3 regions of the Arthrobacter sp. B0427-1-12 genome follow, and region 3 is predicted to be linked to each of the others. Evidence: riboswitches for the same ligand, from Rfam matches in the RefSeq annotation. Region 3 holds a riboswitch; each other region holds the start of a gene.

Region 1 (5,699 bases), on a different contig from region 3:
GCCGCCGCCGGCTAGCGGTCGTCCTGCTCGTACACGTCCGGGATGCCGTCGTGGTCGGTGTCGACCTGTTCTTCGGCTTCGATCCGGCGGTAGTGCTCGTTGCGGGCGAGCAGGATTGCTGCTGCGAGCAGCGCTGCGAGCAGGGAGGCGGCGAGGATGGCGACCTTGGCGTGGTCATTGGCGGGGCTGCCCAGCCCGAAGCTCAGCTCGGCCACCAGCAGCGAGACGGTGAACCCGATCCCGGCCAGCAGGCTGATACCGGTCAGGTCGATCCATTTCAGGGAAGGATCAAGCCGGGCGCGGGTGAATCTGGCCATCACCCAGGTGGTGGCCACGATACCGACGGGCTTGCCCAGCACTAGCCCGGCAATGATGCCCAGGGCCACCGTGTCGGCCAGCGCGGCGGCGAGGCCTTCGATACCGCCGATGGCCACGCCGGCGGAGAAGAAGGCGAAGACGGGCACGGCAAACCCGGCGGAGACGGGCCGGATGCGGTGTTCGAGGACTTCGGCCAGCCCAGGACCGGCTTCGGGGCCGCTGGAGCGGCTGCGCAGGACCGGGACGGTGAAGCCGAGCACGACCCCGGCGACGGTGGCGTGGATGCCGGAGGCGTGCAGCAGCGCCCAGGCGGTCATGCCGATCGGCAGCAGGATCAGCCAGGCGGTGGCGGGTGTGCGGCCGAAGAAGCGGCGGTATTTTTGGGCTAGGAAGGCGTAGACGGCCACGGGGATCAGGGTCAGCAGCAGCGGGCCGGTGTGGATGTCGCCGGTGTAGAAGAAGGCGATGATGGCGATGGCGATCAGGTCATCGACCACGGCCAGGGTGAGCAGGAAGATCCGCAGCGCGGTGGGCAGGTGCGAGCCGATCACGGCCAGCACGGCCACGGCGAAGGCGATGTCGGTGGCGGTGGGAATGGCCCAGCCGCGCAGCGTGTCGGGGTTGGCCCAGTTGAGCCCGGCGTAGATCAGTGCCGGAACGGCTACCCCGCCGATGGCCGCGGTCACCGGGACGACCGCTTTGGCCGGCTGGCGCAGGTCGCCTGCGACGAACTCGCGTTTGAGTTCCAGTCCGACCAGGAAGAAGAAGACCGCCAGCAGCCCGTCGGCCGCCCAGGCGCCCAGGCTCAGGTCCAGGTGCCAGGGCTCGTAGCCGATCTTAAAGTCGCGTAGCGCGAAATAGCTGTCTGAAGCCGGGGAGTTGGCCCAGATCAGGGCAATGAGGGCGGCGGCGACGAGCAGGGCCCCGCCGACGGTTTCCCTGCGCAGGATTTCCCCGATGCGCAGCGCCTCGGCGTAGCTGCCCCGGCCCAGGACAGGGGGCTGAGGACGGGGGGTGGGGGTTGGTGCGGCCATGGACGGCTCCTTAGGGGCAGATCGACAATAAACGTGCCGACCAGACTTCCCGGCTCACCGCTTACCACCATACCCCGTGCTGTTCTCCCGGCCGCAGAGGGTTCCCCCGGCGGCCGGCCGTCTTCAGGTCAGTATCGGCCGCGCCGCAGGGCTCGCCGGCATGTTTTCGCGCATCAGGACGCCAGCGGCGGTCAACCCGATGATGTCCGCCTCCTTGCCGTGCTGGCGGTGCTTCCCGGTGCTGGTGTTCAGGGCCGCGATGCAGCAAGTACCTCAGAGGCAGGCGTCTGTCAGGCCGGTCCCTCAGCGGAGACTGCCTGACTGGCTGAGCGGCGGAACGGATGCTGAATCTCCTTTGCAGCGGCGCTGAAGCGTCGGGCGGCAGCGTGCCGCAACAGCGCGGGGCACCGGTGCAGGCGCTGGCCGGGGCGGGACCGGTTTCATCAGCTCAGTGCAGCGGGCCGAACCTGCTTCCCTCTATCGGCACGCGCGATGCACTCGGGACGGCAGGACTCGAGGCGCCAGGTGTTGGGAGCGTTTTCTGCGCTGTGATGGACTCGGCGGCGCCGTGGAGGCCGTCATAGGATGCACCTACGGCCCGCTGTCGCTGCACTTGTGCGGCGGGTACCTGAGAGCCCTAACACGGAAGAAGATCCGTCATGTCCCACACCCAGGCCCCGTGGCGGCCCAAAGCCCAACGGGAACGTTTCTGGCTGCTGGCGTCCGGACGCGATTTTCTCGACAGGATCGCACGCAGCTCACCGGCACGGCTGGCGCTGATCGTTTTCGCTCTGGTCGTTCTGCTGTTCGCCTCGGTCCTGACCCTGCCGGCCGCGGCAGCGGACGGCCGGCCGACGCCGCTGCACGATGCGATGTTCACCGCCGTGTCGGCGGTGACGGTGACCGGGCTGACCACGGTCAACACCGCCGTGCACTGGTCCTTCTTCGGGCAGCTGGTGATCCTCATCGGCATCCAGGTCGGCGGTCTGGGCATCATTACGCTGGCCTCCATGCTGGCCATGGCGGTCGGACGCCAGTTCGGTCTGCGCGGAAAACTGCTGGCGCAGGAGGGCATCAGCACCGGGCGTCTGGGGGAGGTCGGCGGCCTGCTGCGGACGGTGGTGCAGACCTCCCTGGTTCTGGAGCTGGTCATCGCCCTGTTCCTGGTGCCGCGGTTCATTATCGTGGACGGAAATCTGGCCGAAGGGGTGTGGCACGGGCTGTTCTACGCGATTTCCGCCTTCAATAACGCCGGGTTCGTCGCGCATCCGGACGGACTGATGGATTTCACCGGCGACTGGTGGATCCTCATCCCCATCATGGCCGGGGTCTTTGTCGGCAGTCTCGGGTTCCCGGTCTACATGGTCCTGCTGGCCTCCCGGGGAAATGTACGCCGGTGGAACCTGCACACCAAGCTCACCGTGGCCCTCAGTCTGATCCTCTTCACCTTCGGCGCGCTGCTCTGGGGTGCCCTTGAATGGTTCAACTCGGAAACCATCGCGGGTATGAGCACCGGAGACAAAATCTTCAACGCCCTGTTCTCCTCCGTCATGATGCGCTCGGGCGGCTTCAACATCATCGACACCGCCGCGTCCAGCCCGGCCACCCTGCTGGTCACCGATGCCCTGATGTTCGCCGGCGGCGGCTCGGCCTCCACGGCCGGAGGCATCAAGGTCACGACCCTGGCCGTGCTGTTTTTGGCCATCATCGCCGAAGCCCGCGGCACCCGGCACGTCAGCTCGTTCCACCGGACCATTCCCGAAGGCGCGCTCCGGGTCGCCATCAGCGTGACCTTCCTCGGCGCCACCCTGGTGCTGCTGGCCACGGGCATCCTATTGGTAAGCAATGAAGCACCGCTGGAGCGGGTCCTCTTCGAAGTCATTTCCGGCTTCGCCACCTGCGGGCTCAGCGTAGGTCTCAGCGCCGAACTCGATCCGCTCGGAAAGTACGTGATCTCGGCCCTCATGTTCGCCGGACGCATCGGCCCCATCAGTCTCGCCGCCGCACTGACCCTCAAACAAGCCACCGTGCTCTACCGCTACCCGGACGAAAGGCCCATCATCGGTTGATCCCGGTTCCGCCTCATTTTCCGGGCCGGCCATCGCTTTGCGGTCCAGAGTCACCCCGTCGTCCCGGCCGGATAGGGCTCCAACGACCTGCAGGTGCATGACGGGACGGCACCGGTGAACGTTTCCCAGGAGCCGTGACACCGGCATTGTCGGCTGGTGCTCAGTCCGGTTTTGCACGCTCCGCGCCCGGGAACGGACCGCCCTGAACGCCGGCAGATCCGGTAGGCCCCGGGCAGCGTGCTGCTGCCCCTGGCCAGCCTCGGTAACAGGACTGGTGCTTTTGGCGGGACCGTAGCCGGTGTTAGGGTCGTCTCATCCACACGGGAGCCCTGTTGCAGGGGCTGAGATCGGGCTGATGCAGTCCGCGACCGTCGAACCTGTCCGGGTAATGCCGGCGAAGGAAGTAGGAAAACCTCAATGAATGCAATCAACTCGCATGTCCTGGCCTATGTCCGCGATCCCGAACACCGGATCAATGTCCCGGTCACCGAAATCGCCCTGGAGGACTCCCCCAATGGCGCGGCGAATCCTCCGCTGCGGGTGTACCGCACCGCCGGCCCGGGCAGCGACCCGGTCCGCGGCCTGGCACCGCTGCGCGCCGGCTGGATTACCGGACGCGGCGACGTGCAGGAATATTCCGGCCGGGAACGCAACCTGCTCGATGACGGCAAAACGGCCGTGCGCCGCGGGGCGGCCTCAGCGGAGTGGAAAGGCGCCAGGCCCCGGCCGCTGCGCGCGGCCGCCGGCCGGACGGTCACCCAGATGCACTACGCCCGGGCCGGGATCATCACCGAGGAAATGCGGTTCGTGGCCCTGCGGGAGAACTGCGACGTCGAACTGGTCCGCTCCGAACTGGCCGCCGGCCGGGCCATCATCCCGGCCAACATCAACCACCCCGAATCCGAACCGATGATCATCGGGAAGGCCTTTTTGGTCAAGATCAACGCCAACATCGGCAACTCCGCGGTCACCAGCTCCATCGCCGAGGAAGTCGACAAGCTGCAGTGGGCCACCAAGTGGGGTGCGGACACCGTCATGGACCTGTCCACCGGAGACGACATCCACACCACCCGTGAATGGATCATCCGCAACTCCCCCGTGCCCATCGGCACCGTCCCCATCTACCAGGCGCTGGAAAAGGTCAACGGCCAGGCCAACGACCTGACCTGGGAGATTTTCCGGGACACCGTGATCGAACAGTGCGAGCAGGGCGTGGACTACATGACCATCCACGCCGGTGTGCTGCTGCGCTACGTGCCGCTGACCGCCGACCGGGTCACCGGCATCGTCTCCCGCGGCGGATCCATCATGGCCGGCTGGTGCCTGGCCCACCACCGGGAAAACTTCCTCTACACCCACTTCGACGAACTCTGCGAGATCTTCGCCCGCTACGACGTGGCCTTCTCCCTCGGCGACGGCCTGCGGCCCGGCTCCATCGCCGACGCGAACGACGCCGCCCAGTTCGCCGAACTGGACACCCTCGCCGAGCTGACCGAACAGGCATGGAAGCATGACGTGCAGGTCATGGTCGAAGGCCCCGGCCACATCCCCTTCCACCTGGTCCGGGAGAACGTCGAACGCCAGCAGCAACTGTGCCACGGCGCCCCGTTCTACACCCTCGGCCCGCTCGTGACCGACGTCGCCCCCGGCTATGACCACATCACCTCCGCCATCGGCGCCACCGAAATCGCCCGTTACGGCACCGCCATGCTGTGCTACGTCACCCCGAAGGAGCACCTGGGCCTGCCCAACAGGGACGATGTGAAGACCGGAGTCATCACCTACAAGATCGCAGCCCACGCCGCGGACCTGGCCAAGGGCCACCCCGGCGCCCGCGACCGGGACGACGCGCTGTCCAAGGCCCGCTTCGAATTCCGCTGGCGCGACCAGTTCGCCCTGTCCCTGGACCCGGAAACCGCCGAAGCGTTCCACGACGAAACACTGCCGGCCGAACCGGCCAAGACCGCCCACTTCTGCTCCATGTGCGGACCCAAGTTCTGCTCCATGCGCATCTCCCAGGACATCCGCGACCAGTTCGGCGGCACAGCCGCGCAGGAAGCCATCGCCGGCATGAACACCAAATCCGCCGAATTCCTGGCCTCCGGCGGAAAGGTCTACCTGCCCGAACCAACACTGAACCGCCCATAAGGCGGCCCTTAGCGCCGATAACAGCGCCTATGACGCCTGCGGCTCGGGGTGGAGCCGCGGATTTGTTGATGCGGTACGCGCCTGTGGGCTGCCCCGGCGTCTCAGGCCGTGCCGGGCCGGGTCTGGGTTC
Region 2 (5,699 bases), on a different contig from region 3:
GCCGGTTGTCGCTGGGGGTGTCCGTCTGCTGGAACCAGACTGTGGGTCCGCGGCCGAACGGATCCATCAGGTCCCCGAACCGGCCGGCCTTGTAGCCCAGCGCCTTGCGCCACAGCTCCGAGAGCGCCGCCGGATCTTTGGCGTCGATGCCGATCTCGACCGTACGGCTCCTGGCCGGCTCGGCAACCGCCCCGAGGACCGCCGCGGCCCTGCCGATGGAACTGGCCGCGGTGATGTCCCGGCTGGTCACCTCGCTGCCGGCGTCGTGCGAGGTCAGCGTGATGAACACCCGGTTGTAGCGCCAGTCCAGGTCCGGGTGGTGGTTCAGTTCCTCCGCAATGTCCCCGGCCGCTGCTATCAGGTTCAGCGCCTTCCGGGCGCTGTCCAGCTTGTACACCGTATACAGGCTGCCCAGCCGGTACCGCCAGTCCGGCAGTTTCTTCAGTTCCTCGTCGATCGCCGTCCGGGTCAGGACATCCTGTGCAGAACCCATTGAAAGCGCCTCCCGCCGTCCCGCAGCCGGGCGCCGCCCCAGGCCGCTCCTAGAGGTCCGGACGGCCTTCCGTCTGCGACGAGGCCAGGGCATGCTGGCGTTTGGGAATGCGTCCGGCTTGCGCGGCCAGCCTACCGCCGATCACCGCATGTTTGAAGGCCTCGGCCATCCGGACCGGATCCTGGGCGCGGGTGACCGCGGTAGCCAGCAGGACGGCGTCGCACCCCAACTCCATCGCCAGGGCGGCATCCGAGGCGGTGCCGATGCCGGCGTCGAGCACCACCGGCACCTGCGCCCGCGCGACGATCAGTTCGATGTTGTGCGGATTCAGAATGCCCAGGCCGGTCCCGATCGGCGCGCCGAGCGGCATGACCGCGGCGGCGCCCAGCTGCTCCAGCCGGCGCGCGAGCACGGGATCGTCGTTGGTGTAAGCGAACACCTTGAATCCGCGGTTCACCAGCATCTCGGTGGCGTCCACCAGTTCGACGGCGTCCGGCAGCAGCGTCTGCTCGTCCGCGATCACCTCCAGCTTCACCCAGTCCGTCTCCAGCGCTTCCCGGGCCAGCTCGGCGGTCATGACCGCCTCCCGCGCGGTGAAGCAGCCGGCGGTGTTGGGCAGCACGCGGATATTGTGTTCCAGCAGCAGGTCGAACAAGGAGCCGCCCACTTCGGGGCTGTACCGCCGCATGGCCACCGTGGTCAGTTCGGTCCCGGATGCCACCAGTGCCGCACCCAGCCCGTCGAGGCTGGGCGCGCCGCCGGTGCCCATGATCAGGCGCGAGTCCAGTGCGACGCCGTCGATCACCAGGGCGTCGGTGCCGGCTTCCTGCTGGGTTTCCGCTGTGGTTCCGCCGTTGATGCTCATTCCTTAGCCTCCCTGTACCGCGGTGACGAGTTCGACGTCGTCACCGGCCTTGATTGCCGTTGCCGCCCAGCTGCCGCGCGGCACGACCTCCGAGTTCAGCGCCACGGCGACGCCGAGCCGCGCTCCGTCCTCGGGCTGTCCGCCGGGGTCCAGCGGCCGTCCGGTCACGCTGGCCACCAGGTCGAGCAGCATGGTGCCGCTGTCCACCGCGTGTGCTTTGCCGTTGAGGGTGATTGTCATGATGTCGCTCCAGACGTTGCCGTGACAGGGTTCGAGGGATGGGAAAAGCGGTCGGGCCGGAATTGACGGTGTGCCGGGTCTGCCGGTTTGCCGTCGACCAGGTCTGCGCAGATGCGTGCGGCAATGGGTGCCAGAAGGACGCCGTGGCGGAAGAACCCGGTGGCGATGATCAGCCCGGGGACATCAGCCCGTCCCAGCAGCGGTGCGTTGTCCGGCGTTCCCGGGCGGGCGCGGCACGTCGCCTCGAGCAGTTCCAGCTCCGCTACGGCCGGCACCAGCTGCTGGGCATCGCGCAGCAGCTCGTAGACCCCGCCCGCGGAAACCGCGGCGGACCCGTCCTCGCGCTGGGTGGCTCCGATGACCACGGTGCCGTCCTCGCGCGGGACCAGGTACGCGGGCAAGCCGCGTACCAGCCCCCGCACGGTCGCGGTGACCAGCGGACGCAGGTGCTCCGGCACCGCCAGGCGCAGGATGTCGCCGTAGACCGGCCGCAGCGGCAGTTTCAGTCCGTCCGGCAGCCCGTCCAGGCCGGCCGCTCCCAGTCCGTTCGCCAGCACTACCTCGTCCGTTTCGATGGTGGCACCGCCGGCCAGCCGGACGCCTGTGACCGTGCCGGACTCGTTCCTGAGCAACCCCGCGGCGCTGGCAGGCACGAGGTCGGCCTGAGGATAATGCTGCAAAGCGGCCAGCAGGGCGGCCGCCAGGCGGCGCGGATCCACCTGGTGGTCGTCCGGAATGCGGAAGACGCCCGAAAGCTGCGGCCCCAGCATGGGCTCCTGCCGGCGGGCCTGGCGGACAGTCAGTTCTTCAACCTGCAGGCCCTGGACCAGCTGGGCTTCCTTCAGGTCGGCGAGCGCCCGGCGGTCCGCGGCGTCAAGGCCCACGACCAGGGTTTCGGTGGCCAGGTAGCCGGTCCGCTCCCCCGTCTGCTTCTCCAGCGCCGCGGTGAATTCCGGATACAGGCCGGCAGAGGCACGGGTGAGCGTGAGCAGGTTTTCTTCCTGGTAGTGCAGCTCGCTCACGGCCGCCAGCATCCCCGCGGCGGCGTGCGTGGCCCCCTGCGCGGGGGCCTGATCGATGAGCGTCACGCGGTGGCCGCGGCGGATGGTCTCCCAGGCAATGGCCAGACCGATGACTCCGCCGCCGACGACGGCGACATGTGCAGACATTGAAATGATCCTTCCCTACGCCGGCATGACCCGGATCAGGTGAAACGGTCGGCGTCGAACGCCCTCTCAGCCCTGGCAGGTACGCGGTGCGCTCCAGGCGCATCCCGCACCGCGGGCTCCCGCAGTGTCCCCCAAGTCTACGGCCAGTCGGGCGGCGCACGCCAAGGCAGCCGGCTGGACGGGGCATCCCGTAACCTAGGAACCATGTCTTTGGATCCCGCCGCTCTTGATTCGGCGTCGCTTGCTTCGGCGTCGCTTGCTTCCGCCCAGCTCTATCTGTGCACCGACTCCAGGCCCGCCCAGGACGATTTTGAACAGTTCGTGGACGCGGCCTACGCCGGGGGCGTGGACATTATCCAGCTGCGGGACAAGCAGATCGACCCGGCCCGGGAGCTGGAGCTCCTCGACGTGCTGAGGACCGTGGCCGGCCGCCATGGCAAGCCGTTCGCGGTCAACGACCGCGCGGACATCGCAGCACTGTCCGGGGCAAGCGTCTTCCACGTCGGCCAGGAGGATCTGCCCGTTGCCGCGGCACGGCGGCTGCTGGGACCCGATGTAGCCATCGGGCTGTCCACCCATACGCCTGCGCAGGCGGCGGCTGCCATGGATGCGGCGGAGCTGGACTACTTCTGCACCGGCCCGCTCTGGGCCACGCCCACCAAACCCGGCCGGGCCGCCGTCGGACTGGAACTGGTGGCCTCCACGGCACGCCGGCAGGCCGAAACCGGCTCGGTGCGCCCATGGTTCGCCATCGGTGGCATCGACCATTCGAATGTGGAGCAGGTGGTCGACGCCGGGGCGCACCGCATCGTCGTCGTCCGCGCCATTACGGAAGCGGAGGATCCCGCGGAAGCCGCACGCACCCTCCGCGCCCTGCTCCCCGGACTGCTGGCAGTTCGCTGAACTTCAGGCAGTCAGGCCCAGCGCGTGCATCCGGCGTGAATGATTGGCGGTGAGCCGGGACAGCAGCGGCGCCACGGCGTCCGAGTCCTGCTGCGCTCCCTTGCCGGCCTGCATCAACTCTCCCAGGAATGAGCGTTCGACGCCGATCCGCTGGGTCTGGATCAGGGCCTCGCCCACCAGCCGCCGGCCCCAGAGCGCGAGCCTGGAGCCGAGCGCAGGATCCTCCGCCAGGGCAGTGCGCAGCCGGCCGAGCAGGACGTCGCCCTGTTCCTGGTCATGGATCCGGTCAATCAGTTCCCTGGTGTCCGGGTCCAGCCGGTCGGCGACGGTGCGGTAGAAATCGGCGGAGATTGCGTCGTTGACGTAGGCCTTCATCAGGGACTCATACCAGTCCCCCGGCCGCGTCCGCTGATGGTAGGCATCGATGGCCGGCTGGAACGGTGCCATCGCTGTTTCGACGTCCGCACCCATCCCGGCCAGCCGCTCGCTGACCAGCTCATAATGCCGGAATTCGGTCACCGCCATCCGGCCCAGCGTGGCCCGGTCATGGAGCGTGGGTGAGAACCGCGCATCGAAGGAGAGCCGCTCGAAGGCGGACAGCTCGCCGTACGCCATGACGCCGAAGAGATCGGCGAGGAACCGTCGGTAGCCGGCGTCCGCGAGCCGGCACGCCGCTGCTGAGGGCACTGTTGTCATGCTTCCAAGCGTACCTGCGGTGAAACGACGGTACGCTAAGGTTTGTGCCGTACTCACATCTCGATGTCCGGGTCGGCAGGCCGCAGCACGTGCTGGCACAGTCGCTGCGCGACCTGCGGACCGAGCTGGGACTGCAGGCTGAGTTCCCGCCGGAGGTCCTGCGGGAGGCGGAGCAGTCCGTCGCGCGGCACCAGCTGCCCGAATCCGACTTGACCGGGCTGCATTTCGTCACCATCGACCCTCCCACCTCCACGGACCTGGACCAAGCGCTCTACCTTGAACGCAAGGGCACCGGCTACCGGGCCTGGTACGCGATCGCGGATGTGCCATCCTTCGTCCCTGCCGGCGGCGCCCTCGACGCGGCGACACGCCGCCGCGGCCAGACGGTCTACGCCCCGGATGGACGGATCCCGCTGCATCCGGAAATCATCAGTGAGGATGCCGGCAGCCTGCTGGCCGACGAAATTCGCGCTGCCTTCGTCTGGGAATTCGAGCTGGACCCGGCTGCAGAGGTCCTCTCCACCCACGTGCGGCGCGCCCGGGTCCGCAGCGTGGCCAAGCTAAACTACCAGGAAGTCCAGCAGGACATCGACTCCGGCGGCGCGCCCGAATCCCTCATGCTGCTGGAGGAAATCGGCCTGAAGCGGATCGAACTGGAACGCAAACGGGGCGGCGCGAACCTGAACATGCCGGAACAGGAAATCGTGCACGACGGCGAACACTACTTCATCGTGGCGCGTCCGCAGCTGCCGGTGGAGGACTGGAACGCGCAGATCTCCCTCATGACCGGCATGGCCGCTGCCCAGCTCATGCTTGAAGGCAAGGTCGGAATCCTGCGCACCATGCCGAAGGCCGACGAGCAGGCCGAAATGCGTTTCCGCCGCCAGACGGAGGCGCTGGGGCACCCTTGGGGGGACGGGCTGCCCTACGGCGACTACCTGCGCACCCTGGACGCAACGAACCCCAGGCATCTGGCGCTGATGCATGCGGCGGGCTCGCTGTTCCGCGGGGCGGACTACACACCGTTCGACGGCGAGCTGCCCGAGGACTCGATCCAGGCCGCGATCGCCGCACCGTATGCCCATACGACGGCGCCGCTGCGGCGCCTGGTGGACCGCTTCGTGCTCGTGATCTGCGAGGCCCTGTGCGCCGGCCGGGAAGTGCCGGCGGCGGTCCGCGCCGCGCTTCCGCTCCTGCCCGGCCTGATGGCGGCCTCGGACCAGCTCGCGTCCCGGCTGGACCGCGGGGCCCTCGACGCCGTCGAAGCGGCGCTGCTGAGCAACCATGTGGGCCAGGAATTCGACGCCGTAGTCCTGTCCGGCTCCCGCCCCGG
Region 3 (5,699 bases):
TTCGTGCGCGTACAGCGGAGCCAGCGCCTGGGCGGCGGCGGGCCGCTATTGCCAGATGGGATTCCAGGTACCGGCCGCCATCGCGGCACCGACGGATCCCACAGCAATGACGACGCCGGCCAGGTATACCCAGGCGTCGATGCCGGAGTAGATGCTCGGCCGCGCCCAGGTCCGGTGGCGGCCGCCGAAGCCGCGGGCCTCCATGGTGACGGCCAGACGGGTGGCGCGCCGGATCGCCTGCACCAGCAGCGCCAGCCCCTGCCCCAGCTGGGCCAGGAACCGTCCCCACCGTCCGCCGTGCGAGCCGGCGCCGCGGGCCCGGCGCGCCATGCCGAGGGTCCGCCATTCCTCCATCAGCAGCCCCACCAGCCGCATCGCAGCCAGCGCGCCGAGGACAAAGCGGTGCGGAAGCTTCAGTTTCTGTGCCAGGCCGTCCGCCAGGTCGGTGGGATCGGTGCAGGCCAGCACCATGACCCCGGGCAGCGCGATCGCCAGGCCGCGCAGCATGATCGCCAGGCCGGAGGCCAGCGAGCCTTCACTGAAAACGGCGAAGCCCAGGTCCAGCACGGTGGCCCCGCTGTCCTCGGCCAGCAGCGCCGTGCTGTAGCCACCCAGCAGCGCCGCCGCGAGGATCGGCCAGCCGCGGCGCAGCAGCCGGCCGTAGGTCAGTCCCGTCAGCGGCAGAATGGCCAGCTCCGCAACCAGCGCGACGCCGGCGGAGACCCAGTCCACCGTCAGCACCATGGCGATGGTGATGGCGAAAGCCGCAGCCAGCTTGGCCACGGGATTGGCCCGGGCGAGCACCGCGCCGCCGCGCTTGACTGTGGAAGCGTAGGGTTCCGCGGCGGTGCTCATGGCCGTCCTCCATTGGGCTGTCCTCCAGTGGGCCGGCCCCCATTGGCGGGTGCCGCCTGCGCGGGTCCCAGCCGCAGCCGGTTCCCGCCCAGCGCCGCGGTGAATTCGGCGTCGTGGGTGACGGAGACGACGGCGGTGCCCGCGTCCAGCAGCTCGGACAGCAACGATGCCAGTTCCGCCCAGGTATTCGCATCCTGGCCGAAGGTCGGCTCGTCCAGCACCAGCACTGCCGGGCTCGCAGCCAGCACCGTGGCCACGGACAGCCGGCGTTTTTCCCCGCCGGAGAGCGTGAACGGATTGGCGTCGGCCAGCTGGCTCAGCCGCAGCCGCTCGAGCAGCTCGTCGATGCGGGTCTCCACGTATCCGTCCCCGGCCGGCTGCTCCTTCGGCCGCCGAGGCCTGGCCGACTGCCGCGCCCTGGCCAGCTGCCGCGGGCCGAAGGCGAGCTCGTCGCGGACCCGGTGGGTGACGAACTGGTGTTCCGGTTCCTGGAACACCGTGCCGATCCGGCGAATCAGCTCGGCCGAGCTCCATTCGAACGGGTCCGGGCCCACGCCCATATCCCGGCGTAGAACCTCCCCCGCTGCTACGGTCCCTTCGTGGACGGCCAGCAGACCGCCCAGTGTGAGCGCGAAGGTGGATTTGCCGGCCCCGTTCGGACCGGTCACGCTCAGCACCTCGCCCTGCCTGACGTCCACGTCGATGCCGGACGCGGTCAGCCTGGCCGGGTGCCGCCGTCGTACCGGTTCCCGGGACACGCCCAGGTCCCGTGCGGACAGCAAGACCGGCGGGTGCGCCGGGACCGCGGCCCGCGGCCGCACTGCGGGAACGTAGCCCGGCACCCACACGCCGGCGGCGGTCAGCATGCTGCGCGCCCGGGTAAGCACTTCCTGCGGCGCACCGTCCGCCAGCACCCCGCCGCCGGGGGCGAGCACCACAACGCGGTCCACGACGTCGGCCCACACCGCCACCCGGTGCTCCACCACCACCAGCGTGGCACCGGTGGCATCGAGGGTGCGCACAACGGCGTCACGCACTTCCAGCACGCCGGCCGGGTCCAGGTTCGCCGTCGGCTCGTCCAGCAGCAGGGCGCCCGGCCGCATGGCCAGGATCCCGGCCAGCGCCAGGCGCTGCTTCTGCCCGCCGGACAGGGACGACGTCGGGTGGTCCAGCGGCAGGTCCAGGCCCACCGCCTCGAGCGACTCGCCCACGCGGCGCCAGATCTCATCCCGCGGCACGGACAGGTTCTCCGCGCCGAAGGCGACGTCGTCGCCGATCCGGGACAGCACCACCTGGGTTTCCGGGTCCTGCTGCATCAGCCCCACACGGCCACGCTGCCCTGCGGCCGGCGCACCGTCGACCAGCAGCCGGCCGGATTCGGTGCTGTCCTCGTCCTCGCCCAGCACGCCCGCAATGCCGTGCAGGAGGGTGGATTTTCCCGCCCCTGACGGGCCGAGGAGCAGCACGCGTTCGCCGGGTTCGATACTCAGGTCCAGGTCATGGACGGCACGCGTACCGCGGCCGGCATGCTGCCAGCCCCAGCCGGAGGCTGTGATGGCAGCCGGCCGGACGCCGGCCGCTGCGGCCCGCTGCAGTCGGCCCGCTGTCACTGTGTACGCCAATTAGAGGACCGGTTCGGACGCGGCCTTGCGGGAGGCCAGGCCGGAGAGCACACCGGTCCGGCCCAGTGCCCGCACCGCGAGCCAGGACAGCAGCCCGGCGATAACCGCACCGGAGATGGTCGTGAAGACCACGTAGACCAGCTTCCACTGCGCCGCCCATTCCACGTTGTACAGCAGGTTTTCGGTGGTGCCCATGACGACGCCGGCCAGGGCGCCGGCCAGCAGGGCCGCCGGCAGGGTCCAGCGGCGGTAGCGGAAGGCCGCGAACACCAGTTCGGCCGCCATGCCCTGGACCAGGCCCGAGATGACGACGGTCCAGCCGAAGTGGGTGCCAAGGAAGCCCTCGATGATGGCCGCCAGCAGTTCGCAGTACAGGGCGGCGCCCGGCTTGCGGATGATCAGGCCGCCGATGACGCCGGCGATCAGCCAGCCGCCCCCGTACAGTCCCCCGAGGGGCGGGAAGGCGATGGTGACCGCGGAGATCCCGGCGTAACCGGTGGACCAGCCCCAGAAAATGACGCCGACGGCGACGGCCACAACGGAGGCCACGACGATATCGGCCACGCGCCACGTGTAGACGGGCTTCTTGCTGACTGCGTTCGCAGTGCTCATAGGATTATCCTCCTGAGGTTCAGGAGGGGAAGGTGTCCGGCGCACGCCGGCACCTGAGAGAACTCGACTCCCTTCGCCGGTACTAACCGGAGCAGGTTCGAGGGTCTGCGGTGGTCCGCACTCTCAGCGCCCACTTCGATGCCATCAGGCATCCGAGGCGGCGCTCCCCTGTCGTTGGTAATGCGTTCTCCATCCTACACTGCGGCGCCCGGCCACCCACCCGTCAGCCGACCGCTACCAACGTGATGGCCAGGCACAGCTAGCGCCGACGCGCCCTCCCACCACTCGCTGCACCCGGGGCGGGTCCCTCGGGCGCTAGGCTTGGACAGACGGCCGAAGGCGGGAATGCCGCTGGACCAACGACCGAGGGGAGCCACAATGAACGTGATCATCAAGCTATTGGGGACAGGGATCAGCATGGGTGCCGCCTTCCTTGCCAACAAGGCCATTTCGAAGGCGTGGGAAAAGAAGACAGGGCACAAGCCCCCAAAGTCCACGGACGATCTGGAACACACGTGGAAGCAGGCCATGTTGTGGGCCATGCTGACTACCTTCGTCGCCACCGTGATTCAGCTGATTGCCGGCCGGACGGCGCAGCGCGCGATCGCGAAGTACACGCATACGCGCGACGAGGTTTAGGCCGCCGGGCGGCGCGCTACCGTCGTTCTCCGCGTGCCCTGGCGTCCGCTTCCTGCTGGCGCGCCGCCCGCTCCACGACTTCCTCCAGCTCATCGATGCTGAGGGTTTCCTTGCGCAGATGCTTGGTGCGGTAGCCCGCACGGCCCACCATATGCGCCGAGACCGGAACCGTGAGGAGCTGGAAGAGCCAGGCCAGAATGAGCACAGGCACCAGTGCCCAGCTTCGCATCTGGACCGCGATAGCCAGCAGAAGCAGCAGCAGGCCCACCACCTGGGGCTTGGTCGCTGCATGCATTCGGCTGAGCAAGTCGGGGAAGCGCCACAGGCCGATCGCCGCCGCCAGCGACAGGAGGGTGCCGCAGACCAGCAGCACCGCCGTCACGGCGTCGATCACGAACTCGATGGTCTCAGTGTTCATGGGTCCGCCTGTCCCTGACAAAGCGGGCCACCGCGACGGAACCGATGAATCCGACGAAGCTCAGCGCCACCAGCAGATACAGATTGTCCAGATGCCGTCGGACAGCCATGTCCACGGCCAGGGAGGCAACGACGATGGACAGCAGCACATCAACGGCCACCACCCGGTCCAGCAGGGACGGTCCCTTGGCGATCCGGAAAATGGTGCCGACGGCCGCCAGGGAAAGTATGACCGTGACCACGATCAGGACGATGCCCATCATGCGTTGTGCCTCTTCCTTCCGGGCTTTCCGGTTCCGGGTCTCCCGGCGGGGGTCAGTTGCCGGTCCAGGTTCTCCTCGGTTTTCAGCAGTTCCAGTTCCTCCCTGGTGCCCATCACCCGGATGAGCCGGGCTTCCGATGCCCGTATCTCGGCACGGATATCCGCCGCATCCTGGGCGCTGGAGACATTGAGGGCGTGGACATAGAGCGTTGACGTAGACCTGTCGACATCCACCACCAGTGAGCCGGGAATCAGCGACAGGGTATGTCCGACGGCGGTGACGATCAGGTCCGAACGTGTCCTCAGTTGGACTGCCACCACCGCGTTCCTGATTTCCGGGCCGCGGCGTACCGCCAGCCACAACACCTCGATACTGGCCTGGACCAACTGGAACAGGAAGTACCCGGCAAAGCGGACCGCGTGGAAGATATTGAACCGACCGCTCAGGTCCACCGGCGGCAGGTAGAACAGATTCACCACGCCCAGGGCGATCAGCGCGCCGAAGATCAGGTTGCCCGCGCTGAAGTCGCGCCACAGAGCCCCCCAGACCACCACCAGCCAGACGATCAGCGGCAGTTCCTTCTTCAGCGTCGTCCGGCGCCGGCTCATGGTCCTACCTCCGGCTGTGCCAGGGCCGGCACCGCCGTGCCCTCCGCCGCACCCACACCCAGGACCGCCTCGATGTAAGGCGTCTGCGCCAGCATCTCCTCGGCGGCCATTTCGCTGAGCCGGAAGAGCGGGCCGGCAAAGACCGTCAGCGCGACGCCGAACACAACCAGTCCGATGGTGGGACCCACCATAGTCCGCGGCAGCACATGCACCGCGGACCGGCCAGCGTACCTGCCCGTGGAACGCCCCATGACTCCCTGTGACGTCCTGATCGCGGAGCCGTCCTCCTTCGCGGCAAGCAGGATCGGGTCCGGCTGCTCCGCGTCCTCCGGCCGGCGCCAGAAGGCGCGGTTCCACACCCGGGCAATGGCCAGCAGGGTCAGCAGGCTCGTGAGGACGGAACCGGCCACCAGGGTGTAGGACAGCGGAGTGGCTAACTCCACGCCGGCCTGCAGCAGCCCCACCTTGCCCAGGAACCCCGAGAACGGCGGAATTCCGCCCAGGTTCATCCCGGGAATGAAGAACAGGATGGCAAGCAGCGGCGAAATCTTGGCCAGGCCCGCCAGCCGGTCCATATTCGATGTGCCGCCGCGCCGCTCGATCAGGCCTGTGACCAGGAACAGGCTGGTCTGGATCACGATATGGTGCGCCACGTAGTACACGGTGGCGGCAAGGCCCACTTG

What was found. A riboswitch is a leader RNA that binds a small molecule or an ion and turns the genes downstream of it on or off. The one in region 3 is predicted to bind thiamine pyrophosphate.
Region 1: linked by a shared signal. The riboswitch ahead of thiC (phosphomethylpyrimidine synthase ThiC) and the one ahead of AC5RWU_RS01160 (ECF transporter S component) in region 3 are both predicted to bind thiamine pyrophosphate.
Region 2: linked by a shared signal. The riboswitch ahead of thiO (glycine oxidase ThiO) and the one ahead of AC5RWU_RS01160 (ECF transporter S component) in region 3 are both predicted to bind thiamine pyrophosphate.

What each region holds. Positions count from the first base shown of each region.
Region 1 covers NZ_JBNHIC010000078.1:6,303-12,001, forward strand. The annotation lists gene nhaA (Na+/H+ antiporter NhaA) at 12-1,352, opposite strand; gene AC5RWU_RS22410 (TrkH family potassium uptake protein) at 2,012-3,421, shown strand; TPP riboswitch at 3,732-3,841, shown strand; gene thiC (phosphomethylpyrimidine synthase ThiC) at 3,839-5,569, shown strand; partial or broken gene AC5RWU_RS22420 (hypothetical protein) at 5,671-5,699, opposite strand, start outside.
Region 2 covers NZ_JBNHIC010000002.1:154,237-159,935, reverse strand. The annotation lists gene AC5RWU_RS02970 (4a-hydroxytetrahydrobiopterin dehydratase) at 1-493, opposite strand, end outside; gene AC5RWU_RS02965 (thiazole synthase) at 543-1,358, opposite strand; gene thiS (sulfur carrier protein ThiS) at 1,362-1,598, opposite strand; gene thiO (glycine oxidase ThiO) at 1,595-2,767, opposite strand; TPP riboswitch at 2,763-2,900, opposite strand; gene thiE (thiamine phosphate synthase) at 2,972-3,670, shown strand; gene AC5RWU_RS02945 (ferritin-like fold-containing protein) at 3,674-4,366, opposite strand; gene AC5RWU_RS02940 (RNB domain-containing ribonuclease) at 4,411-5,699, shown strand, end outside.
Region 3 covers NZ_JBNHIC010000001.1:218,568-224,266, reverse strand. The annotation lists gene AC5RWU_RS01170 (energy-coupling factor transporter transmembrane component T family protein) at 46-855, opposite strand; gene AC5RWU_RS01165 (ABC transporter ATP-binding protein) at 852-2,465, opposite strand; gene AC5RWU_RS01160 (ECF transporter S component) at 2,478-3,089, opposite strand; TPP riboswitch at 3,141-3,269, opposite strand; gene AC5RWU_RS01155 (DUF4235 domain-containing protein) at 3,468-3,728, shown strand; gene mnhG (monovalent cation/H(+) antiporter subunit G) at 3,745-4,146, opposite strand; gene AC5RWU_RS01145 (MrpF/PhaF family protein) at 4,136-4,408, opposite strand; gene AC5RWU_RS01140 (Na+/H+ antiporter subunit E) at 4,405-5,016, opposite strand; gene AC5RWU_RS01135 (Na+/H+ antiporter subunit D) at 5,013-5,699, opposite strand, start outside.